DNA from 4 places in the Brevibacillus sp. HB1.4B genome. Region 2 is predicted to be linked to each of the others. Evidence: riboswitches for the same ligand, from Rfam matches in the RefSeq annotation. Region 2 holds a riboswitch; each other region holds the start of a gene.
The links. A riboswitch is a leader RNA that binds a small molecule or an ion and turns the genes downstream of it on or off. The one in region 2 is predicted to bind cobalamin.

Region 1: another riboswitch for cobalamin. It lies ahead of HP398_RS13910 (energy-coupling factor ABC transporter permease); the one in region 2 lies ahead of HP398_RS07115 (ABC transporter substrate-binding protein).
Region 3: another riboswitch for cobalamin. It lies ahead of cobO (cob(I)yrinic acid a,c-diamide adenosyltransferase); the one in region 2 lies ahead of HP398_RS07115 (ABC transporter substrate-binding protein).
Region 4: another riboswitch for cobalamin. It lies ahead of nrdI (class Ib ribonucleoside-diphosphate reductase assembly flavoprotein NrdI); the one in region 2 lies ahead of HP398_RS07115 (ABC transporter substrate-binding protein).

What each region holds. Positions count from the first base shown of each region.
Region 1 is NZ_JABSUT010000005.1:121,855-129,623, reverse strand. Features, by position in the region: gene HP398_RS30695 (hypothetical protein) at 1-62, opposite strand, end outside; gene HP398_RS13940 (delta-aminolevulinic acid dehydratase) at 230-784, opposite strand; gene HP398_RS13935 (hypothetical protein) at 1,004-1,486, opposite strand; gene HP398_RS13930 (hypothetical protein) at 1,790-1,954, opposite strand; gene HP398_RS13925 (energy-coupling factor ABC transporter ATP-binding protein) at 2,011-2,859, opposite strand; gene cbiQ (cobalt ECF transporter T component CbiQ) at 2,862-3,653, opposite strand; gene HP398_RS13915 (energy-coupling factor ABC transporter substrate-binding protein) at 3,650-3,934, opposite strand; gene HP398_RS13910 (energy-coupling factor ABC transporter permease) at 3,931-4,695, opposite strand; cobalamin riboswitch at 4,839-5,032, opposite strand; gene HP398_RS13905 (quinone-dependent dihydroorotate dehydrogenase) at 5,166-6,257, opposite strand; gene HP398_RS13900 (GerAB/ArcD/ProY family transporter) at 6,409-7,509, shown strand; gene HP398_RS13895 (spore germination protein) at 7,499-7,769, shown strand, end outside.
Region 2 is NZ_JABSUT010000002.1:538,273-546,041, reverse strand. Features, by position in the region: gene HP398_RS07150 (PepSY domain-containing protein) at 535-1,131, shown strand; gene HP398_RS07145 (metallophosphoesterase family protein) at 1,162-1,779, opposite strand; gene HP398_RS07140 (manganese-dependent inorganic pyrophosphatase) at 1,933-2,865, shown strand; gene HP398_RS07135 (hypothetical protein) at 2,916-3,086, opposite strand; gene HP398_RS07130 (MerR family transcriptional regulator) at 3,223-3,981, shown strand; gene HP398_RS07125 (pyridoxamine 5'-phosphate oxidase family protein) at 4,033-4,611, opposite strand; gene HP398_RS07120 (MBL fold metallo-hydrolase) at 4,777-5,724, shown strand; cobalamin riboswitch at 5,873-6,022, shown strand; gene HP398_RS07115 (ABC transporter substrate-binding protein) at 6,179-7,174, shown strand; gene HP398_RS07110 (FecCD family ABC transporter permease) at 7,176-7,769, shown strand, end outside.
Region 3 is NZ_JABSUT010000006.1:214,708-222,476, reverse strand. Features, by position in the region: gene HP398_RS16760 (HesA/MoeB/ThiF family protein) at 1-287, shown strand, start outside; gene HP398_RS16755 (DUF441 domain-containing protein) at 296-745, shown strand; gene HP398_RS16750 (alpha/beta hydrolase) at 782-1,885, shown strand; gene HP398_RS16745 (LeuA family protein) at 1,899-3,317, shown strand; gene HP398_RS16740 (M15 family metallopeptidase) at 3,412-4,104, opposite strand; cobalamin riboswitch at 4,288-4,503, shown strand; gene cobO (cob(I)yrinic acid a,c-diamide adenosyltransferase) at 4,668-5,216, shown strand; gene cobD (threonine-phosphate decarboxylase CobD) at 5,213-6,328, shown strand; gene cobU (bifunctional adenosylcobinamide kinase/adenosylcobinamide-phosphate guanylyltransferase) at 6,325-6,864, shown strand; gene cobS (adenosylcobinamide-GDP ribazoletransferase) at 6,861-7,601, shown strand; gene HP398_RS16715 (histidine phosphatase family protein) at 7,598-7,769, shown strand, end outside.
Region 4 is NZ_JABSUT010000009.1:63,939-71,707, reverse strand. Features, by position in the region: gene HP398_RS21055 (hypothetical protein) at 1-120, shown strand, start outside; gene HP398_RS21050 (DUF952 domain-containing protein) at 140-490, shown strand; gene HP398_RS21045 (hypothetical protein) at 494-709, opposite strand; gene tlp (small acid-soluble spore protein Tlp) at 834-1,052, shown strand; gene mnmA (tRNA 2-thiouridine(34) synthase MnmA) at 1,192-2,304, shown strand; gene HP398_RS21030 (hypothetical protein) at 2,326-2,655, shown strand; gene HP398_RS21025 (ACT domain-containing protein) at 2,695-3,207, shown strand; gene HP398_RS21020 (alpha/beta hydrolase) at 3,243-4,064, opposite strand; cobalamin riboswitch at 4,235-4,434, shown strand; gene nrdI (class Ib ribonucleoside-diphosphate reductase assembly flavoprotein NrdI) at 4,598-4,957, shown strand; gene nrdE (class 1b ribonucleoside-diphosphate reductase subunit alpha) at 4,944-7,028, shown strand; gene nrdF (class 1b ribonucleoside-diphosphate reductase subunit beta) at 7,084-7,769, shown strand, end outside.

The sequences.
Region 1 (7,769 bases), on a different contig from region 2:
GTTGATGGCCCGGAGCTACATCCAGCCAACATGATAGCGAAAGCCACTATAAAAAAAGACATTTTCTTCAAAGAAAAAGGACCCCCTTAACTAAAATGAATCTCCCCTACCATAATTCAAAATATTCCTCTCAACAAGAATAACAACCTGACATTTCTCGACAAAGACGAATCTTTTCGGGCATAAGAATGCAAAAAGAGCCTCAAAAAAGGCTCCCTTTGCGTTGACATTACTCTTTTACATAAAGCTGATACATCTCGGTTTCTTCATCCGTTGCTTTTGCGATTCGAAAAGCTTCTTCCACGCTTTTCTTGTTTTGAATTACCTCGTAGAAAAAGCGCAGGGCGAACATCAGCGCAGAATTTCCGTCCGGGTAATCATCTGGCCCGATATACGTATGGCAACCACTGTCCAGAAAGGCCTTCGCTAATTCAGGATCACCAAGCGAGCATCCGTTACCTAACACGATTTTTCCATCTAGCTTGGCAAAACGTCTAACGTCGTCAGGACCAAAATCACCCTTTGGTTCTCCTTCCTCGTATACGTCCTCGCCCAGCTCTGGCATGATGAGGCTTCCCTCATCCCCATGGAAATTCAGAACAATCATGTCGGTATTTGGGTAGAGGTCGCTACCATTCAATACATCAATCAAATCGCTCGGTCGACCAATCCAGTACGTAAAGACTCGCGCTCCAAAATACTCAAGTGTATTCCGGATTGCTTGGCTGTCCAGATCCGTATCCGGACCAATTACTAAGGCAACATTCATTTCAGGTTTACTCATCGTGATATTCCTCCATTTTGTTGTAAGTGGTTTTTATTTGTGGGTAGACAAAACCATTTACATGGAGGGGGTCGGGCCAACTGGTGGATGGCAAGACGTTACTTCTTCATCATCATGATATAGGTAAACTCCTCTTCAATTGGAAATTTTTAAAATTTATAGCAGTATATCACTCGTAACATGTCATGTAAAGTTTTTCCGCCCCTCGTTTTGCAGCGATTACGCAAACCCTTTTTTGATTTTGGTCTTCATGTCACGATACAGCTCTCCGTATGTAATCGCATGCTCGATATGCGAATAGGAAAGCACGGAGTCGCCATCCTTGCTCTCGCAGCACGCAAAGAACAAGCTTTCCATCAGATTGTGATTTTCGATGGAATTGGTAATGTGGACGCAATCCTCAATCGAATCATGAGCGTCATGCTTGTAAAAAAGAAATGTCCCTTCTTTGAACGCCCCTTTTTTGTTAGCGTCTTTCCAAATGAGCATGCCCAAGGTAATAAAGTAGCCTTCCTGGAAGCGGATGACGCCGGTAATGACAGAATTAATCGTGGTCGGAATGATCGCAATCGAGTCATTGAGCTGATTGACGTATTCAAACAATGCTTTATTGGATTCTTGAAGATCAGCGATTGGTACATGAAGAAGCTGCTTGTCTCTTAATTTTTCTACGAGTTGCTGAACGCATAGCGTCTTATTCAAAGTTGAAATCACAACCTCATCACTTCCCCCATTGTAAGTAAGTGCCTTCTTTACGTTATTCGTGATGAATGGACATATCCCTACAAAATCCGCACAATCTTCTTACTTTTTCAGCGAGAATCAAATTTTACCATACGTAAGAGGGCATGGAAGTCGGTAGTCTGTCTGCAAAAGGCGAACACGTCCCCCTTCAACAGGGTTCATGTTGAAAATTCCGGCAGGGTCGAGGGTGGGTACGGGGATCATTCCATGAAAAAAGCCCTTCACGCCTTGATGTGGCGAGAAGGGCTTCTTGGCGCGAGCTTACGCCTTTCCCTTTAAATAATCATCTTTTATCTTCTTTTCCTGCTCGACGGTAGTCATCTCTTTCTCCAATACTTGATACATCAGTTCATCCTTCACCTTACGTGAAATTCCTTTTTCCTGGTGATTCGGGACCGATGTACTCATGACAGAGTCTTGTTCCATACCAGCGTACCTCCATGGCTTTTTGGGGTTAGCTTGCCCGAAAGCCGCCACTCCATTCACCACACCTGCTGAACACTGAGCATTTTTCGCAGCTCGTCGACCGAGCGTGGAATATTTCCGCCAAGTTCACGCTTCCACTGCTCAGGCAGTGCCTCCCACACATCAACAAGCAACGGCATACCCAGATGAAGACTCTCCAGCATGGTTCTATTTTCCAATGCCTCCTGCGGATCTCCCGCGAAAACAAGCCTGCCTTCATCCATGATGCAAATCCACTCTGCCCATTCAAACGCGATATCCATATCATGTGTCGCCATCAAAACAGTCGTTCCTTGCCGGTGAATCGCATCGAGCTCCCGCAGCAAATTTTTAGTCTGATAGCGATCCAGATAAGCAGTAGGCTCGTCCAACAGCAAAAGCTCTGGCTCCATGACCATGACCCCCGCGAGTGCCAGACGCCGTTTTTGTCCCAGGCTCAAATGATGAATCGGAGCTTCTGCCAGCTCTCTCAACCCGAATGCATCCAGCACTTTTTCTACCTTTGCCCGGATGACTTCCGTAGGCAGCTTTTGATTGCATAAACCGTAGGATATATCTTCTGCGACCGTACTTGCGATCAGCTGATGCTCGGGATCTTGAAAGACCAAGCCTACCTTTTGCGTCATCTCTTGTCGTGCGGCTCGTTTGTAGACAAGCGGTTTCCCCTTCCACAGCACCTGTCCCTTCTGTGGCTCGATGATCCCGTTCCCATGCAAGAACAAGGTAGACTTCCCACAGCCGTTTCGTCCCAAAAGGACACATTTTTTCCCCTCTGGAATCCATAAGGACAGCCCAGACAGGACGGGTCCCCGCCCTCCTGGATACGTGTACTGCAAATCGATGAACTCCAACAACCGTGATGTCATAACTACCAACCTCCTGTCCACCACTCAAGCAGCACCAGCAGCATACAGCCTGCGATTGACTCCCACTCATAGCGTCGCGAACGAGCATGGGTATGAAACGCGAGCACCTGCATGCTCTCCCCGAAGCCTCTAGCCGCCATTCCTTTATGCAAGGCTTCGTATTTGCGCATCGCTCTGACAAACAATTGCGCAACGAGAACCCCTGCATCCCGAAGCGTCGCTCGGAAGCCGCGATGACCTCCACGCGAACGTTGGGCAATCCAGAGCTGGTGAGAAATCGTTACTAACACAAAAATAAACCGATACATGATCATTAATAAATCAGTCACAAGGACAGGCATACGAAGTCGGCGAAACACCTGCAAGATTTCGGCAAACGGCACGGTAAACAAAATGAAGGCAAAGCAAGATAAGCTCGCCATGGTACGCCAAAATAAGATCCAAACTTTACTGAATGATGACGTCGGCACATAGAGCACATACGAACCCAACTCCCATGCTGCCGCGACCTGGACCTGTACTTCGCCTGCTTTCGCCCCTTCTACCAATAGGGCAGGGAGCCCCGCCGCGAAAAACGAGAGCGACACGATCATAAAGGCACAATAGATACGGACAGGTATACGGGCATACACCACTACCCATACCGTCATCCAAACAACGACGGCCATCTGCATCCATACATGTCCCACCAAGACGAGCAGTAACAATGCACTCGCCAGCAAGAGCTTATGAGCTGGCGGCAGACGTTTCAGCCTGTTTTGATAAGAGAGAGAATCAAGCTGCAGCCCGTTCATTTTTTCCGCTTATCCAACCGACCTTTGTATAAGCCCACGGCGTAGCCAACCACTCCCGCTCCCAACGCCGCCTGCACCGCAAACAATAGGCTCTCCGTCTCTCCCCCTGGCGGTTCTATCAGCGGCTGGAACCACGGTTCGTAGTTCGGAGCAATTTCCTTGATCGCTTCCTCCGCCACGCCGTCTGCGCCGCCAAATTCCGAATCCTGCACCAGCAACAGTGGGACAATCGCCAGTACGATTACCCCCAAGAGTAATAGCCAGTTCCATCCTTTTTTCACAGCGATTCCTCCCGTTTGAGCAAACGAAGCTGTGTAAGCTCTTTTGCGTTGTAAGATAACAACCAGTTCCAAACAAGAACGGTCAACAGACCTTCACTGATTGCGAGCGGAACTTGCGTGAATGCAAAAATTCCTGCGAATTTGGCAAACGAGGCCAACACTCCACCAGATTCAGCTGGAAATGCGAGTGCCAGTTGAATCGAAGTCACCACATAGGTAGCGAGGTCAGCCAAGGCAGCCGCCGCAAAAACAGCCAGACGCTGGCTTCCGCGCACTTTCATGATCACCCGATAGATTCCGTATGCCACCAGTGGTCCTACTACTGCCATGGATACAGCATTTGCCCCTAGCGTAGTCAAACCTCCATGTGCCAAAAGCAAGGCTTGAAACAAGAGCACCATGCTCCCTAACACAGACATCGCAAAAGGCCCAAACATAATGGCGCCAAGGCCCGTTCCAGTCGGGTGAGAGCTGCTGCCTGTAACTGAAGGGATTTTCAGTGCAGATAAAACAAAGGCAAACGCTCCTGCAACACCAATAAGGAGCTTCATTTCGGGATGTTCTTTTACAATCTTGTTAATCGAGCGAATCCCAAGAATAAAAAATGGCAAGAAGACAGCCCACCAAAATAAGGCCCAGGATAATGGCAAATACCCTTCCATGATGTGCATCGCATGTCCTGTCTCTGGTTCATTGAGCAGGAAATACAGGACAAAGCCCGCGATCATCAAACAAGTAGATACGAGACGAGATCGATTCATGTTCCTTCCTCCTTCACTGACTTTCGTTCTTTTCCTACAAACAAAAAAATCCCATCCATCAATGGACGAGATGTGCACACAAAACAACAGACTGACATACAGCCTCATTGCCTCGTATTCACCGCTCCTTTCCGCGAAGGTTTTGTGGGTGTGGCTACTAGGTAGGTCTCCTGGCTTCCAGATCCATACGCTCTTTGTCCTTCCCCATACAAAAATGAGTGGTTTCCTTCTCAAAGAGAGCTCCCTGGTTACAGTGGCGGGACCGCTCGGGACTTTCACCCGATTCCCTGTTACCCTTTATGCGTCACATAAAGGCACCTAACGCCGATCATATGAAGTTGACAGACAATTCATGTTTGTCCCACATCATTATAACGGATCACTACATAAATCGGAAGAATATAAGCAAAAACGCATAAGCCGATGCCCCACTACAAACGGAGCCATCGACCTATGCGTACTTGTTCTATCTATTCTTTTGCGTCTACGCCAATTACTTCACTAATATGTTTAAAACCATCGCGCTGCATGAGCTTGAGTAGCTTTTTGTTAATTTGCTTGGCGATACCTGGGCCTTGATAAATCATCCCCGTATACACCTGAACGAGACTGGCTCCTGCTCGGATTTTCGCGTAGGCGTCTTCGCCGTTATAAATGCCCCCGACACCGATGATGGGTACCTTGTCTCCTACTTCTTGATAAATCTCCTTCACCCAAGCAGTGGAACGCTCCGTAAGAGGTCTTCCGCTCAAGCCGCCCGCTTCCTCGGCAAAACGATGTCCGGAAACCGCCTCGCGTGACAGTGTCGTATTGGTAGCGATAATTCCGGCAATGCCTTCTTCAACAGCAGCGTGAACAACATCGCGCATGTGCTCATCCGACATGTCTGGTGCTACTTTCAGCAAAATCGGCTTTTTCTTGATGGAACGTGCTTCCATTTCGGTTGCCTTTTCCCTTACTGCACGCACCAAATGACGCAAGCTCTCTGTCTCCTGCAAGTCACGCAGATTCGGGGTATTCGGAGAGCTGATGTTAATGACGAAATAGTGACCGTATGCATAGAGCATGTCCATACATTTGCTATAGTCGATGGCCGCCTCTTCATTCGGCGTTACTTTGTTTTTCCCAATGTTAATCCCAATTGGAACATCTGAGTATGCGTAATCGACCAAATGCTGGGAAGCCAAATACGCACCGTGATTGTTGAAGCCCATCCGGTTAATGACAGCTTGATGTTCCGGCAATCGGAACAAACGCGGCTTCGGATTGCCTGGCTGCCCCTGCGGTGTCAACGTCCCGATTTCCACAAACCCAAAACCAAGAGCACCCAACGCATGATAGACTTCCGCATTTTTATCAAAACCGGCTGCAAGTCCGACTGGATTCGGAAACGTCATTCCCCACAGCTTATTCTCCAACCGCTGGTCTTTTACCTGATAGATCATCTTCAGGATGCTTTTGCCTGGAGCAGAATCCTCCACCAGTCTTAAGGCACCAATTGTCTTTTCATGAATCTCTTCCGCATCATGCTGGAACAGATATTTTCTTATGAGCTGATACATCGGCTGCACTCCTTACTCCGTTTCTACCTTTTTACCTCATAGTAGAATACCATACTTTTTCGGGCGGATGTAACCTTTATACGTTGATACATATTTCCAAGCAAGCAGGCAAATCCTAACAGCACCACCACGTACAGGGGGATAAGTCTTCATGAAAGTGGACGGAAAAATCGGGATTGGTCAAGCCATTATGGTGATGATGCTGACGATCGGCATTACGAACCACGTAACCGTCATCCCCCTCTTATTGAGTAAAGCCGGAAGAGATGCTTGGTTGAGCGTGTTGCTTGCTGGTATCCCTTTTTCCTTCTGGGCGTACTTGCTGTTTGTGGTTAATCGAAATATGAAGCAACGTTCTTTGCATGAATGGCTCGCCCAACGCTCAGGAAAAATCGTCAGCCATCTGTTACTCATCCCCATCATGGTCTGCCTGTACATGATGGCCCTAACCAATCTGATCGATACCCAGACATGGACGACCGTCAACTACTTGCCTCGAACACCAGAGTGGGTGACCGCCTTAGCCTTAATGGGACTATGTATACTCGCTGCAATTGGTGGAATAACCTCTGTAGGAATCACAGCAGGAATCTTGCTGCCCATCGTGGTTATGCTTGGATTTTTCGTCGCTTTTGGCAATATTCCTAAAAAGGATTATAGTCTTTTGATGCCACTTTTCCAGCATGGGTATCGTCCTCTTTTTCACGGGATGCTCTATGTAGGTGGCGGCATTTCAGAGATGTTCCTGCTACTATTGCTCCAACCTCACGTACGTAAGCCATTGCGCCTCGTACACTTTTTGGTCATGCTCGGCATCACGCTTGTGCTGACACTCAGTCCGTTGACAGGAGCTATTGCGGAATTTGGACCAGTGGAGTCTGCACGCCAACGCTTTCCGGCATTTGAGCAATGGCGGCTGCTCACAATTGGAAAAGACATCGAGAACATGGAGTTTTTCTCCATTTTTCAATGGCTCGCTGGGGCTTTTATACGCATCACCATTTGCTTGTTGCTCTTGGGAGATTTACTCACGATCCGTAACCGAAAACAGCGCAACTTCATGATGATATTTCTAGGTGGAAGCATGATCGCCTTTACCAGCCTCCCCTACAGTGACATGCAGTTTGTATCCTTTCTGACGCACGTATACTATCCGCTTTACTTAGCCATTATCGTTGTGATTACTCTCGCACTCATGCTGGTTACTCTGCGCAAGCCATCCAAACAGGAGGGAATAGGCCATGACCCTTGAAGAGGAACTGCGGGAAAAATTCGCGCATTGTGCGGACGTCGTTTTTATGCGCACGGTCACATCCGAGGACCAGCCTGTATTGATGCTTTATTGCGAAGGACTGGCAGACGTTCGTCAATTACAAGATACGGCATTGCCGCAATTGGAGCGATTCCTGGCTATTGGTGATTTGCGTTCTCTGCCTCTTTTCCCGCTCTTCACGAACCCAGAGTTGTGGATTGAGAGACTGTTTGCAGGAGATTTGCTGATTTTTATTGGTG
Region 2 (7,769 bases):
TTAGAGTTAGCTTGGGTTGCTTGTGTAGTCAATTGGATACGTGCTGGGTTTTTCACTTCCAAGGTCATAACGGACATGACGACCGTTTGCATGGTGACGATAAAATAGATTCAAAAAAAGATGTTTTTCAAAAGTGGTGATTCCACGGAAAAATCGTTTCTCCTTCTCATGTAAGAAAAATTGAAAGTAGTTAGAAACGATATGTATTACACTGCCATTCACGCTCTCTTTCGTATGTCATCGAGTCGGCTGTTGACCTCTCGATTGCTTTTATTATACGGATAAAAGCGGAAAGCACGCAAAAGCGCGGGTGTTCCATCTGCGTCGATTTACAGCCGAAATGGATCGTTTTTGCTAGTAGAAAACACTCGCTCTTTTTGTTAATCGCTGTGGCTCACCGGCAATCATGAATTCTGTAAGAGGTCTCATCTATTTTCTCATCAATTTCTAATCTCTCTCTTTTTTTTCCTTCATCTGTCCTTTTTATGATAAAGGAGATCAAACAAAACCAGTCGCAAAAAGGAGCGAGATCATATGAAAAAAGTAGTCATGACCATGGTAGGAGCACTGATTGTAGGGAGCCTCAGCGTAACAGCCTTTGCACATAGCAATCAATATTACAGCGTACCGCAAAAGAACACTTCTACCGTCTACCTGCAAATCGACGATGATGTGAAACACAACTGGGCGAAGCTCGTGCGCATCACGCCTGAAAAAGCACTGAAAAAAGTTCGGGAGGCACAGTCTGGCGTTATTACTGAATGGAAATTGGATGACGAGGACGGTTTTCTCGTATACAAAGCAGAGATCAAAAACAATCACCAAGAATTTGACGTTTACGTCGATGCGATGACTGGTGAGGTGTGGCAAACAGTTGACCACGATTACGACGATGATCATGACGACGACAACGACGATCAGTGGAACAAACAACAAGTGAAAATCAGTGTAGAGCAAGCGAAAAAAATCGCTTTGGCTAAAGTGAGCGGCACCATCAAATCCATCAAGCTGGATGAAGACGATAACCACTATGTGTATGAAGTGGAAGTGAAAACGGCTAAAGGACAGGAAGTAGATTTGGAGATTTCCGCTACAACAGGTGCTGTACTGGATGTAGACTGGGACGATTAATCGATTCCGCTATCTTTCTCAACCGACCCATTAATCTGTAAAGGGTCGGTTTTTTTGTGCCAGGGCTTCTAAAAATTCCATTGCTTCTTGAGCCGTAGGTATCTTTCGGACATTCTCTTCGGAAAATTGCTGGGCTTGCGGATAGTTCGTGGAAGCGATTTGTTTTGCGGCTGCCTCTACGTCATAGGGTGTAAAGCGATGTTCGTAGCTGTCACCATCAAGCAGTAACCAGTATGCACCTGGTTTGTCGGCAAACGGCATGCCCACACTTCCAGCATTGAGAATACGTAAATCGCCAAGGCGACGTTCAAATTGGACATGTGTATGACCACAGATGACTGTTCGTTGCTGTGTCCCCTCAAAGTAAGTGGCAACGATTGCATCCGATGTAAGGGGAGTGAAAATATCTTCATCATTGGTGGGAATGGCGTGGCAGAAAAGTACGTCCTCGTAATCCTCTCGTATTAACGTGTAGGTAAGTGGGAGTTGTGCCAGAAAGTCACAATGAGAGCGGCTCAATTGCTCCGCAACCCATGACGTGATTTCCCGCACAGAATCGGACATTTCCAAGGTCAGAGCCACACCGTCAAAAGTGAGTACGACTTCACGATCACCATTACCTCGGATGAATTGCACAGGTGTATCCAATCACTCTCATTTCACTTCGCCTCCCATTTATTTCCGAATGATCTTCAAAACCTTATTTCCAACGATCCAATTTGAACCTATAATGTATCTTGGGCATATCCTCTAAGCTATGGTATAATTTTGACGCCAAATTACGATTAAGGAGTATGGATGATGGAAAAAAAATTAATCTTCGGTCATAAAAATCCAGACACAGATTCCATTTGTTCAGCACTTGTGTATGCTGACTTGAAAACAAAATTGGGCGCGAATGTAGAGCCTGTTCGCCTGGGTGTAATCAGCAGCGAAACAGCATTTGTGTTGAATTACTTCCAAGTAAAAGAGCCACGCCTCGTAGAAACAGTGGCGAATGAAGTAAATGAAGTCATCCTTGTAGACCACAACGAGCGCCAACAAAGCGCGAATGATATTGAGCAAGTGCAAGTGGTAGAAGTGATCGACCATCACCGTATTGCGAACTTTGAGACGAGCAATCCTCTCTACTTCCGTGCAGAGCCTGTTGGATGCACCACAACCATTTTGAAGAAAATGTACAAAGAAAACGGCGTAGACATTCCAAAAGAGATGGCGGGCTTGATGCTTTCTGCTATCATTTCGGATACGTTGCTGTTGAAATCTCCAACTTGCACGGAGCAAGATGTAGCTGCTGCACACGAGCTGGCTGGAATCGCGGGTGTTGATTTGCAAGCATACGGTCTGGACATGCTCAAAGCGGGAGCAGACCTGAGCGACAAAACAATCGCACAACTGCTCACGTTGGATGCAAAAGAGTTCCAAATGGGTAATGCGAAGGTAGAAATCGCGCAAGTAAATGCGGTGGACGTAAATGATGTACTTGCACGCCAAGGAGAACTGGAAGCGGCTATGAATGCAAACATCGCTGAAAAAGGTTTGGATTTGTTCGTGTTTGTTGTAACGGATATCTTGAATAACGACTCTGTTGCGATCGCTCTCGGCAGCGCAACTCAAGCAGTAGAAAAAGCGTACCAAGTAACATTGGTGGACAACAAAGCTGTTCTGAAGGGCGTTGTCTCCCGTAAGAAGCAAATCGTACCGGTATTGACTGATACATTCCAAGCTCTGTAAGAAACAAAGATGGCTGCCCATGCACAAGTTGCGGGCAGCCATTTTTTATTTTACATGCCTTGGTCAGGGTTGTTGTGCATCTGGAACAAGGTTTGCTGGTTATAAGCATCGTCACTGTAATGGGTGATGGCATGTTTATCTCTCGCTTTGAGACTAAGCAGACCTGTTAATCCCCATCCGGCACCGAGTACCGCTACAATGAAGCCGAAGACATAGAGCATTGAAATCCCCCCTTGTATGGCTTTCTCTATATTTTAGCAAATTATGAAAATAGAGTAACGCTAATTTTTTGATGAAAATGTGTTTGACATTGACGGTCCGTAAATGTGTACGATCAATTTGTCAGGAGGAATGAACATGGAATATACGGTGCAAAAGCTAGGACTCCTGGCGGGTGTCAGCACCCGGACGCTCCGATACTACGATGAAATTGACCTTCTCAAGCCGGCGAGAGTCAATTCGTCAGGGTATCGCATTTACGGACAGCAAGAGGTTGATCGATTGCAGCAAATCCTTTTTTACCGCGAGCTGGGGGTGAGCTTGGAGGAGATCAAGGAGATCCTGGATTCACCAACCTTTGATGCTGAACGGGCACTGCGGGAGCACCGCGAGAAGCTCCTGGAAAGGCGAACGCAATTGGATGCGTTAATCGCCAATGTCGATTTGACATTAGCACAAAGAGAGGGGACCAAAACGATGAGTGACAAACAAAAATTTGAAGGCTTCAAGCAAAAGTTGATTGACGACAACGAGGCCCAGTACGGAGAAGAAATTCGCTCAAAATATGGAAGTGACCAGGTTGACAAATCCAATCTGAAAATCAAAGGAATGACCGAGCAGGAGTACGCTACACTTGAAAAGTTGAATGAAGAACTGCATGAGACGTTGGCGCAGGCTTTTTCGACAGGTGATCCTGCTCATGAATTGGCGCAAAAAGCAGCGGATCTTCACCGTCAATGGCTGAGCTTTTATTGGGACAGCTACAGCAAAGATGCGCACGCAGGTGTTGCCCAGATGTACGTCGAAGACCCGCGCTTCACGGCCTATTACGACAAGGAACAGCCTGGTGTTGCCGAGTTTCTCAAAGATGCAGTGGTCATTTATACGAGTAAGTAAAGAGATTTAAAAAAAGAAGCTGCGAGAGGGCAGCTTCTTTTCGTTTTACTTTTAGTTATCTCCACCTACTGCGGGAAAAAGCTTTTGCCCCAATGGGGTTGGCAATCCATCCATGCTTACTACGTTGTTTTCCTTTTGATAATCAAGCAGTTCTTGCTCGTCTTTCGCCAAGGTCCATTTCTGAAGGGTGTCGCGTTCTTTTGAATAGGAATAGAAAGGGATAGCCCAGCCGCAAGAGGTCTTTACTTCCTGTATGTTGACGGTAATGATTTGACGAGCGCCGGGCAGAAGCGGAAAGTCTTTTACGAGCTCATTCCACCGAGGCGTATCTGGGAGAATAACCGTTCCTTTGCCGAATAGGCGCATGATGAGAGGGGGGCCTTCAAACGCACAGAACATGAGAGTAATCCTGCCATTTTCCTGCAGATGAGCGCTGGTTTCGTTTCCACTTCCAGTCAGGTCTAAATAGGCGACCTCGTTAGGCGATACTATGCGAAAAGAATCGTACCCTTTCGGTGAAAGATTCACGTGACCATTTGTGTCCATTGGAGCAGAGGCAACAAAGAACATCCGTTGCTTCTTGATAAATTTCTCATGCTCAGGTCGTAATTCAGAAAAAAGTTGACCCATTTTTGCACCCCTCCAGATAATGGAATCGATTTTGCTGCCCTCATATTATCATGAAAATATGAAGAATTTGTGTGATTCATCCCCAATCCCTACAAAATAGATGGTAAAGTGTAAATATTCCAACACAATGGCAACGCGAGACTTTTGACAAGGAGGAGTATTTACATGCAAGCAACAGAGCCAATTTACTTAGGGGAACGCATCCATTTAATAGACGGTTTCGATATGGGCTGGGCGGAACGCACGGGGACGTATGTAATCGCGGAAGAGGAGCTCACATTGGTAGAAACAGGACCAAGCCCCTCCGTCCCATACATCAAGGCCGGTCTCGCCAAGCTCGGTTATAAGCCGGAACAAGTCAAATACATCATCGTGACGCACATTCACTTGGATCATGCAGGAGGAGTAGGACTGTTTCTGAAGGATTGTCCGAACGCAAAGGTCGTTGTCCACCCGAAAGGTGCACGTCATCTCATAGATCCGAGCCGACTGATCGCAGGCGCGAGAGCGGTGTATCATGATGATTTTGATCGATTGTTTGATCCGATTGAGGCTGTTCTCGAGGAACGGATTTTGATTCGTGGGGACGGAGATACACTAAAGATCGGAGAGAATTGCGTATTGGAGTTTCTGGATTCGCCAGGGCATGCCAATCATCACTTCAGCATCTACGATCCAGTAAGCCGCGGCATGTTCACAGGTGATACGGCAGGTGTACTCTATCCACAGCTTAAAAAGGATGGCATACACCTCGTGCTGCCATCTACTTCGCCGAATCAGTTTGACCCGGATGCCATGTTAGCGTCTCTAAGCCGTTTTGAAGCGCACAAGCTGAGTCGCATTTACTTTGGTCATTTTGGGATGTCAGAGCAGGTAGATGACGTGTACCGCCAAATACGCGAGTGGCTCCCCGTGTTTGTGGCGGAAGGAAAGACAGCGCTTGTTGCTGGACAATCATACGATGAGCTGTCTCTTACGTTATTTGAACGAGTTTCGGATCATCTACAGTCACAAGGAATCAGCAGTGACCACGAAGTATTCGAAGTACTCAAGCTCGATTTACAAGTATGCTCCATGGGCATTCTCGATTATTTGGACAAACGAGGGAAATAGCCTGCCAAAAGCTTTACATTTGCCTGAACCTTTTGTTCAGGCGTTTTTCATTTTTAGCAGGCAAGAAAGTATTGGCTTATGTGTTTGTCATTCTTTTTTCATCCAAGGAATGCTATGATGTAGGATGAGTCATGGACTGTGACAATTTCAAACGTAACAGCAAATAGGTGCCTCGTCTTTTTAACGAAAAGATCGGGTGAAAAGGGAAGTCGGTGAAAATCCGACGCGGTCCCGCCACTGTAAATCGGCTCGTTCCTCAGCCGTAAGCCAGGAGACCTGCCTGTTTGTTTTAGTGCCTGTTGCCTTCGCGGAAAGGATCGGCCTATTTCAGGAAGCAGACCATCCTGTCTGTTTGCCCTGAGGTGCCGACCCTTTGATTTCCGAATGGAAGCAAGGGTCGATTTTTTTATTGGAAGGAACAGTCAATCAGACATGCAGAAAGGAAGTTCTACATATGAAACGTTCATTGCGATTCATGATCCCACTACTAGTTGCGGCTAGCCTCGCAGGTTGTGCGGGTAACGATAACAGCCAGCCAGCACCAGGGGGACAAACAAGCGCACCGCAGACAGCACCGCAAGAGAATGCGGTCGAGCAACCTGCAAAACAAACAACGTATCCATTGACCGTCAAGGATGCAACAGGAAAAGAAGTAACCTTTGCAAAAGCTCCTGAGCGAATCGTCTCTACATCACCTGCCGAGACAGAGATTTTGTTCGCATTAGGCTTGGAAGATCGGATCGTAGCTGTCTCAGACTATGATGATTATCCAGATGCGGCGAAGGCAAAACCGAAAATTGGCGGAGTCGTCAAACCAAATGAAGAAGCCATTCTCGCTCAAACGCCGGATATGGTCGTCGGTGGGATTTCGATGGAAAAGCCAGTGGCTGACAAGCTCAAATCTCTCGGAATGCCAGTCTATATTACCCATCCGACAAAGATGGATGACATCCTAAACAATGTTTTGGCGATGGGAGTTATCACGAACACACAGGAACAAGCCGAAAAAGTCGTCGCGCAAATGAAGAAAGACATCGCGTACGTTCAAGAAGCAGTGAAAAATGTAAAACCGGAAGAGAAGAAAAAGGTATACCTGGAATTTTCCCCAGGCTGGACAGTCGGAAAAGGTGAATTCATGGACGAACTCATCACCCTGGCTGGAGCAACAAACATTGCTTCCGACACCGAAGGGTGGAATCCGATCAGTGAAGAAAAGATTTTGCAAAACGATCCAGACGTCATTTTGTATGCGAGCGGAATTACCGATGAAAAGACGGGCATCAAGCTAGAGGATATGATCGCGAGTCGCAATGGCTGGGATAAAATGAAGGCGATCCGTGAAAAACAAATCTTTGGCATGGACCAAAATATTTTGTCTCGCCCTGGTCCGCGTATTACACAAGGCTTAATCGAAGTAGCCAAGGCGATTTACCCTGACTTGGTGAAATAAAATGAAGAAACGATTGTTCATATGGGGAGGAGTTAGTTGTCTCGTCCTTCTGGCATCAATAGTTATCAGCATCTCGATGGGGGCGGCACAACTCCCCATTTCGCAAGTATGGCTCATCCTGCTCCATCAAATCCCTGGCTTGTCTGAGTGGATCACCGTAACGTGGCCGGAGTCATCTGAGCAAATTGTCATGAAGGTTCGTTTTCCACGCGTTGTATTGGCTGTCTTGATTGGCGCCTGCTTGTCACTTGCGGGAGCGGGCTTTCAGGGCGTTTTGCGCAATCCGCTTGCAGATCCGTTTACGATGGGCGTGGCATCGGGTTCTGCTGTCGGAGCAGCCTTCTTGATCCTTTTTGGCTTGCAAATCACCTTTTTGGGTGCATGGAGCACGCCTGTCGTCGCTTTTCTTACAGGATTGCTCAGTTTATGGATCGTACTCGGACTCGCGAATACGCAAGGAAAGCTGCAAACGGAGACCCTGATTTTGTCTGGTGTCGTGGTGCAGGCTTTTCTCGGCTCGCTCGTTTCGTTTATGGTGTCGCTATCCGACCAGACGGTAAATGAGATCGTGTTCTGGCTTATGGGCAGCCTGTCA
Region 3 (7,769 bases), on a different contig from region 2:
AAATTAATCAGATCAAAGACGAGCGTGCAAAGTATTCCGTATCGCAAGGCGCTTTGCCTGAATGGGCAGATGCCTATGTAAAGAGAGAGGCTCCATGGGCAGTGCTTGCTCCGGTAGCGAATATCGTCGGCGTATTGGCTAGCTTTGAGGCATTCAAACTAATCATTCAGAGACCAGACCTATTGCCAGCCGTTGCTCCCAATTTAGTCAAAGTCAATTTAGCTTCCGTCCAAATGGTACAGGTGGAAGCCCCGGCAGAGGGAAGCTGGGATAACACGCTACTATAAGGACTCCTATGTTGCATACCACCATTATCTTACTGGTAATCGCCCTCTTGTCATTAGTGGCAAAGGATCTGGTTCTCGTCTACGCTTCCCTCTTGCTGCTCGGATTATCTTTGCTAAAAGCAGTGCCTGTCATGGATGCAATCCAAAAACCAATTTTCCATGTGGGTCTGTTTTGTCTAATGGTATTCTTGTTGATTCCGATTGCCAAAGGAAAATATGATTTCATCTCCCTTGGCAAGGAAATGGTCAGTTGGAAAGCAACGATAGCCATTTTAGCAGGTTTTATCATCTCTTATGTCGGGGGAAAAGGCTTAAGTATTTTGCCAGATCAACCGGTTGTTTTCATAGGCGTAACACTTGGAACACTTTTGGCAGTGCTACTGACAAATGGGTTGCCTGCAGGCTTAATCATTGCAGCAGGATGCATTGCGTTGCTGTCAAGAATCTTCAATTTCTAGCACCCTCTAAATCTACTTTGAAAGAAGTGCCAAACTATGAATCTCAATCATCAAATGAAAAATCATTTTCTTATGCTAGTCATATCTTTAGGGCTGCTTGTTCAAGGGTGTTCAACTCCTGATTCCCCCAATCAAAATAGTACAACACAAGCTCAATCCGTAGTGGAATCAACCAGTGAGATCGTAACGGAAGAGCTGAAAGTGCCAAGTATCGATCAGGACGTCTCCTTATATGTGAGGCATATGAGTACCAAAAACAAGGAAAAGTTCACCAATAATGAGGTTGTATTGTTTCTTGAACCGTTTAGCGTACCTACCGCCCAAGCATTTGATGTTCCGGGATACTCCTGGATGGAGGAATACGCAAAGCAAGGTTACGACACATGGGCGATGGACTTCCGAGGGTTTGGGCATTCTACCCGACCAGTTGAGATGGATCAACCACCTGTAAAGAATGCTCCTGTCGTCCGTGCCACTGAGGCGGTAAAAGATCTGGAGGCTGTCGTCCAGCACATAAAGAAAACGCGACAAGTAGATAAAATCAGTATCGTAGGATGGTCTTGGGGTGGAGTTGTTGCGGGGATGTACGCGACTGAACATTCCGATGATATTGAAAAACTCGTGCTTTATGGTGTTATGCATGGTTTTTCTTTGCCTTTGATGGCAACTCCATTTGAAGCAAAAGGGAAGGCAGGTGAAATCAATCCCCAATTACCAGCGTACCAGGTTGTCCAGTTTGACAAGGCCATGCACCATTGGCACATGATGCTAGATAAACGTGATCTGGTTTCCGGTGAGGCAATGAATGCTGTATCCAAGGTCTTCGTAAACTCTGATCCTAACAGGAGCAAGCAACCTGAACAATCCATCCGCCGTCCAATGGGACCTTTGGTAGATCTGTATTACATCTGGACGGACAGACCCATTTTTGATGCAACGAAAATTTCGACGCCAGTGTTGATCATTCGAGGAGATCTGGACTTTTTTGCCGATAAGTCCCTCTTCCATAAGCTGACCCATGCATCTGCAAAACAAGAAGTGGTTATCAAAGATGCAACACATTGGGTGTTGTATGAAAAAAATCGTGATCAACTCTTGCGTGAAACAGACGAATTCCTGAAAAAGGAAGTAAACCCGTAAGGATGTGCTGGAAATGAAGCCGTTTCAAATTTTGGATGCAACACTGCGAGAAGGAGAGCAGCAATCAGGCGTGCGCTTCACATGCGAAGACAAGATTCGCATCCTGCATCTCTTGGAAAGCTATCAGATAGACCTCATAGAAGTGGGCCATCCTGGAATTTCTGCCGTGGATGAAGAAATCTGCCGAAAAGTGGCTCAATCGGCAAGACGAGCACAAATATTAATGCATGCGAGAGCTACTGTTGAAGAAGTACATGCAGTAAAGCGCGCCAAAGCAGACTGGGTGGGGATTTGGGCTTCCATTAATGATGTGTCTATCCAAACCAAATTCAGTCATCACCAGGAAAGCTATATACAAGAGAAAGTCCAACAAGCTGTTATCGAAGCAAAAAAGCTTGGCTTACAGGTTAGATTCACGATTGAAGACGCTTCACGGACAGAGTGGGAAAAGATATCCAGCTTAGGTCATGTTGCTTTGCAGGCAGGCGCAGATCGCATTAGTTTGGCAGATACTGTCGGGATATGGGAGCCTGATACATGCAAAAAAATTGTAACTCGTGCCATTGAGGAATTTGGATGCGAAATTGAAGTTCATCTGCATAATGATCTTGGTCTTGCTCAAGCGAATGCGCTGGCGGCTATTGATGCAGGCGCTTCTGTCATTGATGCGACAATTTTAGGAATCGGCGAAAGAGCTGGTATTACTGACTTGATCCAGCTTACTGTTGCGTTGCAAAAGCTTCGAAATGATCATCGTTATTCTTTGGATAGAATTCCCGAGCTTGTACAAGCGATACGTCTGACGACAGGGTATAGACCGGACGGACTGCGCCCTATCGCTGGGCAAAATGCTTTTACGCATACATCGGCTTACCATGTCCAAGCCGTAAAGAGGAATTCCAAAGCGTATGAGCCATTTCCTCCCGAAACAATTGGAAGAACACGGCTTCTCGAAGAAAAGCGTCCTCCATTAGGAAGCCCAAAGCTGCCTGTTTCCTTACAGGTAGGAAAGCCGTTTCCAAAAGGTGCTTCAGAGCTACAGTATCATCGTGACGGTCCAGGGATACGCTGGGTTATGATGGATTCGCGTGTTGATGAGCGAGCCTCATTCTATGTGATCCAAAGGATATTTGGATTATGCGATTTGTCCGGTATTCCTGAAAAACATGTAGACAGACATGCGCATCATTGTGACAGTGCCTTCCTCTTTTGGGGAGATGCACCTGATGGCACTGGTCTGGTGTGTCATGTTCAACTTGGTGAAGAAGAGAAGACTGTTGAGAGTCCAGCAGCTATTTTTATCCCAGCAGGCGTCGAGCATTCCTATCACTATGTGTCAGGGCACGGAACTTATACAAATATTGTATTGTCACCTGAATACAACAAAAGCCTTTTGGTTTCAGCAGCATCTTCTGAAATACCAGTGACCTAAGAGGTACAGGAATTTGTTGAGTTTGAAGAGTGGGCGGCCATCTGGGCATGAGTACGGTATCGACCGGGCTCATGCCTTGCTCGATTATTTGTGGTTACATCGACAAAACCCCGCCATAAATCGGCTCTTTCTGCGTTTTTTGTCCCCAAGTGCGCGTTCCGTATTCGAAATGCCACCATTCTTTCGGATAGTTGACGAATCCGGCAGCCGTCATCAAATGATAAAGCAGTCGGCGATTGTCTCGAATTTCGATGTCTTTTTGCTTAGACTGTGCCAGCTCTTCATAATAGCGAGTGGAAGCCAGTTCACTGAAATCATCGAAGACGGTCCCCATCTCCAGCCAGCCATCAGGCCCTGCGATAGTTAGATCCACTGCACCGCCGGATAGGTGAGGGGACGGTTTGGAGAGGTCTGTTGTTGGATAAGCGACGAATTTGCTCAATTCTTCCGTGAGGGCGGGTCCTTCCTGCCAGCCTTGTAATAGCAAGGCTTCACGGAAACGATCATACAAGGATGCCTGTACCTCAAATGAGCGCCAGCCGTCCAACACGACGAGCTTGTAGCCAACAGGCAGTTGCGCGGCTGCCGTGGCGAGCTTGTGTGCTGCCCCTTCTCGCAAAAAGGCTTCTGGCTGTGTTCCGGCATAGCCCTTGTGGTAGTAGGCTGGATAGACTGTGATTTGAGCTGAAAGGGAAGAGAGGGGAATCATCGGTTCGCCGCATTCCTTGATCGGCAGTGGGCTGGGCAGGACCATGTCTGGTATTTTTGGAATCGGAGGAAATAGCATGACTGCACACCACTTTCGATTGTTTTGCCAATAGGGTAACGAAAAACATCAGGCATGTAAACGGTCATTATCTTAAATTTTCTGCTAATAGTCACCAGCGACGAATCAGCAGCTTTTGCTTGAATCCTCGGTAGCTTTTGCTATTATTAAAGCAAGTGCTTGTCAACGAAACGAACGACATTTACATATGGAAGAGAAACAGGTCCTTGTTTTTGCGAAACCGATTCGCAGGAGCAAGGTTAAAAGGGAAGTTTGGTGAAAAGCCAACGCGGTCCCGCCACTGTAAGAGAGTAGCTGTTCTTCAAGGCATCATGCCATCCACTGCCCATTCGGGAGCGGGAAGGAGAAGAAGAGCGATGATCCTCGAGCCAGGAGACCTGCCTGTTTTTATGTTTACACTGATTTCCTTCGGGTCAAAGGAAGAGGTGAGGATTGTTGCTTTTCAGCTATCCGCGCTTTGTTTTTCCTTACGTACTGGGGGAAACAGAGCGCTTTTTTTATGCTTCGGAAAGTATTTGGAGGAAACAGCGGAGTAAAATACGTCACTTTTTGAGGTGGTCACGATGGAGAAAAACGATAAGAAGCGAGGATTGACCCTCGTTTACACAGGAGACGGCAAAGGAAAAACGACAGCAGCAGTCGGGTTGGCTGTGCGGGCGACAGGGCGCGGGAAAAAGGTGCTGATGGTTCAATTCATCAAGTCGCCAGAGCGTACATACGGAGAAAAGATTATTTTCGATAAATTGGGCATTGAAATTGTGCAAATGGGCGTCGGCTTCACATGGACGAAAACACCGGAGGAGCATCGTCAGGCATTGAAAGAAGCTTGGGCGTTTGCGAGCGAAAAGCTTTCTTCCGGAGCGTACGATGTCGTCATTTTGGATGAGCTAAATAATGCATTGGCGATTGACCGCTTCCCGATTGATGATGTGTTGCCATTGTCCGATGTGTTGGAAGCGATTCAAAATAGGCCAAGTCATATTCACCTCGTGATTACGGGACGGGCCGCAAAGCAGGAGATTTTGGACATCGCAGATTTGGTGACAGAGATGAAGCCAATCAAGCATTACTACGATGAAGGGATTCCAGCTGTGCTGGGGGTAGAGTTTTGACAAGCGCAGGTGTAATAGAGAAGTACGGTCATGGCGGAGACTTGCTGACCGCAGCGCAGCGCTTTGGTCGAGAGCCCGGGCAGTTTCTGGATTACAGTGCCAATATTAATCCGCTGGGGATGCCAGCAAGCGTTCGTGAGATGCTGCTGGATTCGCTGGCTGCTGTAGCGCATTACCCAGACCCTGGACATCGTGTGTTTCGGCGTGCGCTGGCGAAGCGGCTGCAAGTGCCGGAGGAATGGTTGCTGCCTGCCAATGGTGCAGCGGAGGCGATGGCACTGGCCATTCTCGGTCTTTCGCCGCAAACGGTTGGTGTGGTATATCCTTGCTTTTCGGAATACACGCAACTTTCCGAGCAGTATGGTGCCCGTGTCATTGGCTGCTACGGGAAGGAAGCGAACGGGTACAAGCCCGATCCTATAGAGCTGCACACTCTTTTTACGCAGTCTGATCTCGTATTTGTCGGGTCGCCAAACAATCCGACGGGAATCATGTATCAACCGGATGAGCTTCGCCAAATGGCGGAATGGACGAGTAAGACCAACACGTGGCTCATCGTGGATGAGGCTTTCCTCGATTTTGTGGAGGAAGATCGGCAATATACATTGGCGACGCAGCTCGAGCGCTTTCCCCGTGTGATCTTGATGCGCTCGATGACGAAAATGTACGCGATCCCGGGATTGCGCCTGGGTTATGCGATTGCGCATCCAGATGTCATTGCGCGGATGCGCCAGAAGCAAGTGAGCTGGAGCGTGAATGCACTGGCCCTTTTAGCTGGAGAACTGTGCTTGCAGGAGCAGGCATATGAGGAACAGACGCGCAGGCTCATAAAAGCAGAACGTGCGTATTTGATCGATTGCATCAGCGGTGAGTTGGGCTGGCAGGTATGGCCGGGGGAGGCAAACTTTTTGCTGCTGCGCTCACCAGAAGGATTGCCAGCGGAACAATTGCAGGCACGGCTCGGCGAAAAAGGCGTTCTGATCCGCAACTGTGCGATGTATCCCGGTCTGACGGCACATGATGTGAGAATCGCAGTGCGTGGACGAGAGGAAAATGAAAGACTTCTGGCAGCGCTCCGCGAGGTCCATGCGGAAGGAAGTGAACAGCGATGAGCTTGGTGCTGGTAACAGGCGGTGTCCGTTCAGGAAAAAGCCGCTACGCGGAAGAGCTTGCGATGAAGTTGGGCAGTCGAGTCCTGTACGTGGCGACAGGCAAGGCCTGGGATGATGAAATGAAGCAGAGAATCGAGCTGCATCAGGCACGTCGTCCGCTGGAATGGGGCTGTGTGGAGGTAGGAGAGCGATTAACCGATTACCACGCATTCAGTGAGCAGTATGATGTGGTTTTAATCGATTGTCTGTCCACCTGGGTGAGTAATCGATTGATGAGTATGGACGAGTCTGAATGGAGAAGTCCTTCACACACGCAATCCCTGCTGCAGGAGGCAGAGGCATGGCTGTCCCTCGTTCACAATTCCCCGCAAAAAGTCATTGCCGTCACAAGCGAGGTCGGATTGGGCGGTGTAGCCTTGAGTCGTTTGGGCAGATGGTTCGCGGATGTGCTGGGCGATGTCAATCAGAGAAGTGCGCGACAAGCGGATGCCGTCTACGCGGTTTTGTCGGGAATACCGTGGAGGATCAAAGGATGAATGCATTTCTACACGCCATCTCGTTTTTTACGCGTATTCCGGTTCCATGGCTTCGTCCTTCAGAGGAGGCGTGGAGAAAAAGCGTCAACTGGTATCCCGCAGTTGGTTTGGTCATCGGTTTATTGCTATGGGGTGTATATCAGGCAGGACTGGTGCTGTTTAGTCCATGGATCGCCGCTATTTTGACGCTGGTCGCATGGGTCTACGTGACCGGTGGTCTTCATATGGATGGGTGGATGGATCTCGCGGACGGTCTTGGCAGCAGCAGACCGAGAGAGCAAATCCTTTCGATTATGAAGGACAGCCGCGTAGGAGCGATGGGCGTTCTTGCTGCGATTATGCTGTTGCTGATCAAGGCGGGTGCAGTCGCAGAGCTCGCACATCCGGGATGGGGCAGCTTTTTGATCGTAGCACCAGTAGCAGCGCGGACACATGTGCTTTTGTCGATTAAGCTCTGGCCGTATCTTTCGGCAGATAAAGGGATCGGAAAAGGCATCAGTGCTGGGCTTTCCGTTTCCTCTATCATCGTGAGCTACATCATCGTGTTTGCCGCAGGTTGGTATCTTGGGGGCTTGCAGGTCATCACAGCCATTTTCCTGTCACTGTTGTTCGCTCTATTGTTTTCACGCTCGGTTTCAAAAAAATTGGGTGGACTAAATGGAGACTGCTACGGGGCTGTTATCGAAAGCAGTGAAGCAGTCGTTCTCTTGGTGTTAGTCGGGAGCTGGTGGTTATGAAGCTAGTTTGGATACGTCACGGGGAGACAGACAGCAATCGTGAGCATCGATATTTGGGGCATAGTGACGTTCCTTTGAATGAACACGGGTATCTGCACGCGAGTGAGTTGGCAAAGGAATTACCTGTGCTCATCGGGCAACCTGCTGTGATCTATTCCAGTGATCTGC
Region 4 (7,769 bases), on a different contig from region 2:
TGGGTGGATTTGCACTCTCTGCGTAACTTCATTCAATGGCGATATGATCAAGGGCAGATGGACCAGATGTTCTATGATAAAGCTATGCGTCACCTGAACAAAGCAATGCCAAAAAAATAATCAAATTTGGAGGAGAAACATGCAAAACTCTATCATTTACTGCATGGTACCAAAAGCATATTGGGAAAAGTGGATGGACAAGGATCACTACTTACCGCGCGATTACGAGCAGGAAGGCTTTATTCACGCGACAAAAGGGGACGAGCTGCTTGAAAAGGTAGCAAACCGCGTCTACGCACAGTTTGACGAGGAGTTGTATGTACTCGTTGTCGATGAAACCAAAACGACTTCGGAAGTCAAATACGAGGCAGCGAAGGATGGATTGCTGTATCCGCACATCTATGGACCGCTGAATCAAGATGCGATTATGGATATGAAGCAATTGAATCGGATAGACGGCCAGTGGCGTCTGGGAACGTCCATCCGCTAATCTCTACCAGTTAAACCATTTGAGTAGCGCAAGCACTTCTTGGCGCTTGGCCTCAGGTAGCTTGTCGAGTCTGCGCAAGAGAAGATCGATTCGCATGCGCTGTTCCACTTCGGATACAGGTACCTTTTGCCCCTTCACCCATTGTCGTTTCAGGCGGACGGGATCTGTATCAGAGATGATCCGAAGCAGCTTTCTTTCCAGCAAATCTAAGGAAGCCATAGGGGAAACCCTCTTTTTCGTTTAATCCGTTTCTTCTATTATAACACGGGTACATAAAGAAACCATGATTGGCGCACAATGGTAAAGGTGTTGCATATAACCCTTTGTAGGAGGCGTATCGATCATGGCGAAGCCGGATGACCGTTCTGACAACGCAGAAAAGCTGCAAAACATGATTTCTAATACGGAAGAGAACATTCGTGAGTCCGAAGCTTACCTAGCGGCTAATGCTGGCGAGATTTCCGAGGAGGAAAGAACAAACCTCGAAGCAAAAAATCAGCGTCGTGAAGAAAGCATCGAGGGATATCGCGCGGAAATCAAGGATGAATCTTCGCAGGCTTAACCTTACTACCAAACGTCTGGCGCCAACTATGCGTCAGGCGTTTTTTCATTCTATTGGGCAAAAGTGTAACAAAACATGATTTGTTTTGCGAAACATGGTAATCTGTAATGGTACAAATTGAATAAGAGGAGAAAGACTTATGAAGCGACCAGAAGATACACGCGTCGTTGTCGGCATGTCCGGCGGAGTCGACTCCTCCGTGACGGCTTACCTGCTTAAGCAACAGGGATATGACGTCATCGGCATCTTCATGAAAAACTGGGATGATACCGATGAATTCGGCCACTGCACGGCGGAAGAAGACTTCCAGGATGTCCGGCGCGTCTGTGAACAGATCGGCATTCCATATTACACGGTAAACTTTGAAAAAGAATACATGGATAAGGTATTCCAGTATTTTTTGGATGAATATAAACGAGGCCGTACACCGAATCCGGATGTCATGTGCAACCGTGAAATCAAGTTCGGCGAGCTTCTTGCCAAGGTCATGGATCTTGGGGCGGATTATATTGCCACCGGCCATTACGCGCAGGTCAAGCACATTGATGGCGAATACAAACTCATTCGTGGCGCTGACAACAACAAGGATCAGACTTACTTCTTGAATGTATTGGGCCAAGAACAGCTTTCCAAAACGATGTTCCCGATTGGTCATCTCCCGAAACCTCAAGTAAGGGAGATCGCAGAGAAAGCAGGACTCTATACAGCGAAAAAGAAGGATAGTACAGGGATCTGTTTTATTGGAGAGCGCAACTTCCGTGAGTTCCTGCAAAACTATTTGCCTGCCAAACCAGGAAATATCGAGACCGTAGAAGGAGCAATCATCGGCACGCACGACGGACTGATGTACTATACATTGGGTCAACGACAAGGCTTAGGAATAGGTGGAGGTCATGGCACGAGCGGACAGCCTTGGTTTGTTGTAGACAAAGATCTGGAGCGTAATGTCCTGATCGTAGGTGAAGGCTCTGATCATATCCGTCTGTACTCGAAGAGCCTCTTGGCAACCAACGTTAGCTGGACGAGTGATAAAAAGCCTTCCGAAACATTTACTTGTACAGCGAAATTCCGTTATCGCCAGCCAGATCAGGGAGTAACTATTCACCTGCTGGAGGACGGAAACGTGGAGGTCATTTTTGACCAGCCGCAAAAAGCAGTAACACCTGGTCAGGCTGTCGTCTTCTACGATGGGGAAGTGTGCTTGGGTGGCGGTACGATTGACAAGGTACGCTTAGTTGATAAAGAGAACTAAGATAGACGGGGGAAGCACTCGGTGGATGCTACGAAAAAATCAAAAGTGATTATCGTTTCGTTTTTGGCGGGAGCGGTTCTCTTGGCGATCATCTCTTATTTTGGGATGGCCTCCATGGGTAAAGAGCATATGGCGACGATCCAAAACGTCATCAAGGAGAACGGCGGGGCTGTAGTTGCGGGTGGAGTGACAGCGGTTCCGAAGGAGGAAAGTCCTTTTACCAATAGCGGAAAAGGCAATACCATCTACCGAATCTACTATACGAAAGATGGACAAACGTTGACGGCTTGGTATCGTGCTGATAACGAATCCTCTATCAAGAAAGAGCCGGAAGCTTGGATTCTGCCGTGAAAACAAGGATAAACCTGACTGGGAGAGTGAAGGCAACACATGACCCAATATGCTGGACTGCGTGAACTAGCTGAACTGATTCAAAGACTCGAGCCAGAGTTAGCGGGTGCACAATTAAGTATTCTTGCTCATGAAAATAAAGAGGAAATTGCAACGCAGTTAGTGGAAGGACTAGGGACGAAGGTTCCTGTCCAACATAGCTCCGGTGAATATGCGAATCATTTGGCGGTGTTGCGGGTAGGAGCGAACAAGTACACCTTGGCGCAAGATTGGAGAGAAGTGTACATCAGTGAAATCAATTACTGTGCGTGTCGCATACCTCCAGGTGCCCATGGATTGTTGGTTCGCCATATCGATTATCCAGGTGTGATTTATGATGTCTCACGAAAACTGGCCGAACATCAAATCAATGTTTCCAAGTTGAATGTATCGCGTGAGCAAAAAGGGAAGAATGCCCTGCTTATCTCTGTGACCGATGAAGAGATTACACCGACGATTGTATCTGCCATCGAAGAGCTGCCCCAAATCACCAAAGTGTTATCTCTGCAGTAAGCGAGCGAATCATGATAAACAAAAACTGCCCGTTATTAGCGGGCAGTTTTTTTCGTAGCGAATTTGAGTCCTTGGCAAATTAAGACGGGCAAGACGGACGAATGATTTTCGTCAGCAAATTCTTTAAAGGAAGCCTTGATTTGACCTTTGCCCATGGAGGACAATCGTTCGATCATCGCCAGAGATTTTTCTTTGACTAAGAATCGCCCATCGTTTTCCAACTCCCCGATGGTGAGGAGTGCATGGACGTCGAGGTCATCTGTCAGCAGGCTCGGTAATTGACTCTCCTTCGCAAGCAGTACGCTCTCATTCCAATGGATCGAAGGACTGCCAGCTATATAACGCTGAAAAGCGTGTGGTCTCGACAAAAGTACATGCAAGACAAACAAGCCACCTAACGAATGTCCAAAAATCGCTTGTTGCGTCCGATCGATGGGGAAGTCGTTTTCGATACTCGGCTTGAGGTCCTCCTCTAAAAAGGTGAGGAACTGCTCTGCTCCCCCCATCTGAGGCCAGTCGGCTCCTTGTGGGTTGCCAGGAAGCTCTGTGACGGGAACTTCATACGTGTAATCAAAGAAACGGGCAGGATGGTACGGACCGTCCGTTGGATACCCAATCCCGACGACGATAGCAGGATACACGCCAGTTCGTTCAGGGCCACGTGATTGTATTCGTATCGCTTCGGTCATGGTTGCAAAAACAGAGTTGCCATCTAGCAAATATATGACGGGAAAGCCTGATTCCGGAGGGGGATCGGCAGGTATACTTACAAAAATGTGATAGTCACGCTCTTGATAAGTCATGATTTTACTGTAAGAACGAGGAATGACGACAGGTTGATAGTCGGTGCTTTTCATGAGGGCTACTCTCCAATCTTTCCAACGCTAACCAACGCACACAAAATCTATTATATGAACGAGAACCAGAGATTGGCAATAGCCGAAAAAGGAGAATAGTTAGTTTTCGAAAAGAGCGCATACTGAGCTTGACTCCTACGATATATTGAGGTAAAGTAAGTTTTACCAACTACATATTGATGCGGTGAGGTGTTTACCAGCCAGATTTGGTAGACTTAATAGGGAAGTCGGTGAGAATCCGACGCGGTCCCGCCACTGTAATGAGAGAGTTCCATTTGCGAAAGAATGCCACTGATCTTGAGGGATTGGGAAGGTGAAAATGGAGCGATGATCCTAAAGCCAGGAGACCTGCCTAACCGCTTGCACTGTTTAACCTACGGGAGATAGGGAAGTGTTCGAGCGCGCAATTCGTATTGGCGAATTGCTAGATGGAAGTCATCACGCGCATTCGGCATGTAAACGTCGGATGCGCTTTTACTTTGGCTAAATAACATACATACAGAGTAAAAATAGCAGGGGATAGGATGAGGGACATGCTAATCGCTTATGATTCAAAAACAGGAAACGTCCGAAGATTCGTCAACAAAATTAATTTGCCACATGTGGAAATTGATCAAGATATGGTGCTAGACGAGCCATTCATTTTGATAACATACACGACGGGATTCGGACAAGTGCCGGAGAAGGTGGCGACGTTCCTGAAGCGAAATCATGTCCATCTGCGGGGAGTATCCGCCAGCGGTAACCGCAACTGGGGAACCAGCTTTGCCAAAAGCGCGGATACGATCGCGAGCCAATATGGCGTTCCGGTGATTTCTAAATTTGAACTGTCCGGTACCGGCCGTGACGTGGAACAATTTACGAGTGGGGTGGCAGCAATTGCGGCATATTGAATTGAACAACGAACTGATGCAGCGTGGCAATGACGGATTTTATCAACTGGAAAAGGATCGGGAAGCGGTTGCGGTCTTCATGGAAGAAGTGCAGTCCAATACGATGACTTTTGGCAGTGTCAAAGAGCGCATGGACTATTTGATCGAGAATGACTTCTATGAAAACGTCTATGAAACATACACTGTTGAGCAGGTCGATGAAGTTTACCGTTTGGCCTATGACGCTGATTTTCAATTTGCTTCGTACATGGCTATCTCCAAATTTTATAAAGATTACGCGTTGAAAACGAACGATAAATCGATGTACTTAGAGCAGTATCCAGACCGGGTGGCCGTTGTGGCACTGTCCCTTGGACAAGGTGACTTTGAGCTCGCTAAGCGTTTGACAGTATCCATGATGGATCAACGCTTGCAACCAGCGACACCAACCTTCCTGAATGCAGGCAAAAGCCGCCGTGGAGAAATGGTCTCCTGCTTCTTGCTCGAAATGGATGATTCACTGAACTCCATCAACTTTATTTTGGGAACTTGTATGCAGCTATCCAAAATTGGCGGCGGTGTGGCCGTGAACTTGTCCAAGCTCCGCGGACGAGGAGAGCCGATCAAAGGCGTCGAGGGCGCAGCAAAAGGTGTTATGCCCGTTCTCAAGCTGTTGGAAGATGCGTTTTCCTACGCAGATCAAATGGGGCAACGCAAAGGCTCGGGTGCAGCGTACTACAACATCTTCGGTTGGGATATCAACGAGTTTCTCGATTGCAAAAAGATCAATGCGGATGAAAAAGCACGCATCAAAACGTTGTCCATCGGCCTGATCGTACCAAACGTGTTCTACAAGCTGGCTGAAGAAAATAAGCCATTGACTGTGTTTGCTCCGTACTCCGTGTACAAAGAATACGGTGTGCATCTGGATGATATGGACCTCGATGACATGTACGAGGAGCTCTTGGCAAACGATCGCATCAAGAAAAAGACCGTGATGAGCGCACGCGAGATGTTGACCAAAATCGCGATGATTCAAATGGAATCGGGCTATCCGTACATCATGAACAAAACGAATGCGAACAACAACCATGCACTGAAAGATCTCGGTTCGGTGAAAATGTCCAACCTGTGCACGGAAATCTTCCAATTGCAGGAGACTTCGACGATTACCAATTACGGCGAGATGGATATCATCCGTCGCGATATTAGCTGCAATTTGGCATCGCTCAATATCGTCAACGTGATGGAACGCAAAATGATCCGTGAATCCGTCCACGAAGGAATCGAAGCCATTACAGCCGTGAGTGACATGACGCGTGTAGAAAACGCTCCAGGCGTTCAAAAGGCAAACAGTGAGCTGCACTCAGTAGGTCTCGGTGCGATGAACCTGAACGGTTATCTGGCAAAGAACAGAATCGCTTACGAAAGTGAAGAAGCCAAGGATTTCGCTCGTACGTTTTTCATGATGATGAACTTCTACTCCTTGGAAAAAAGCATGGAAATTGCCAAGGAAACAGGCAAGACCTTCTTGGGCTTTGAACAATCGGAATATGCAAAAGGCACTTATTTTAACAAGTATTTGACGAACGATTACAGCCCGCGGACGGAAAAAGCAAAGCTTCTCTTTGAAGGAATGCACATTCCGACGTCAGAGGATTGGGCGGAACTACAGCAAAAGGTGCAAAAGCATGGCGTCTACCATGCGTACCGTTTGGCAATTGCACCGACTCAGAGTATTTCCTACATTCAGAATGCGACTTCTAGTGTGATGCCAATCGTTGAGCATATCGAAACGAGAACATATGCTAACTCTACGACGTATTACCCGATGCCGTACTTGTCGCAGGAAAACTATTTTTACTACAAGTCGGCGTATGTGATCGATCAATTCAAAGTGATTGATCTGATTGCCGAAATTCAAGAGCACATTGACCAAGGAATTTCGACTGTGCTGCACGTGAACAGCAATATTTCAACCAGAGAACTGGCTCGCTATTACATTTACGCAGCGAAAAAAGGTCTGAAGTCACTCTACTATACGCGTACGAAGCATTTGACTGTAGAAGAGTGCATTAGCTGCGCGATTTAGTGAACGAGCTTCATAAAAGGAAAAGCATCAAGCAAAAAGAGAAGAGGAACGCCATATGAAAGCAGTCAATTGGAACAGGCCGGACGACGATTTTACGATGACGTTTTGGAATCAGAACATCATGCAGTTCTGGACGGATGATGAGATACCACTGTCAGATGACAAGATGTCCTGGATGGAGCTCAGTGCGACTGAACGGGACACGTATAAAAAAGTATTGGGCGGTCTCACCTTGCTGGATACGGTCCAGGGTGGAGTAGGGATGCCGAAGATCATGGAGCATGTCGATGGACTGCAAAGAAAAGCGGTTCTCGCCTTCATGGGCATGATGGAGCAAATCCATGCCAAATCGTACAGCAGTATTTTTACAACGCTGGCATCGACAGAAGAGATTGACGGTATTTTTTCGTGGGTGGAAAACAATCCGCATCTGCAAAAGAAAGCGGCCCTCATCTCGAAACGCTATCAAGAAATTGAGAAACCGAAAGACTTGTACATGGCGATGGTAGCCTCTGTCTTCCTGGAAAGCTATCTGTTTTACAGCGGCTTCTTCTATCCGCTCTATTTGGCGGGGCAAGGAAAGATGACTAGCAGCGGGGAAATTATCGACCTGATTGTTCGCGACGAGAGCATCCACGGACTCTATGTCGGCGTTCTTGCGCAAGAAGTATATCAAGGTCTGAGTGTGGTCGAGCAGACCGCAGCAAAAGAGGAGCTGTATGCCCTTTTGCATGAGCTGCA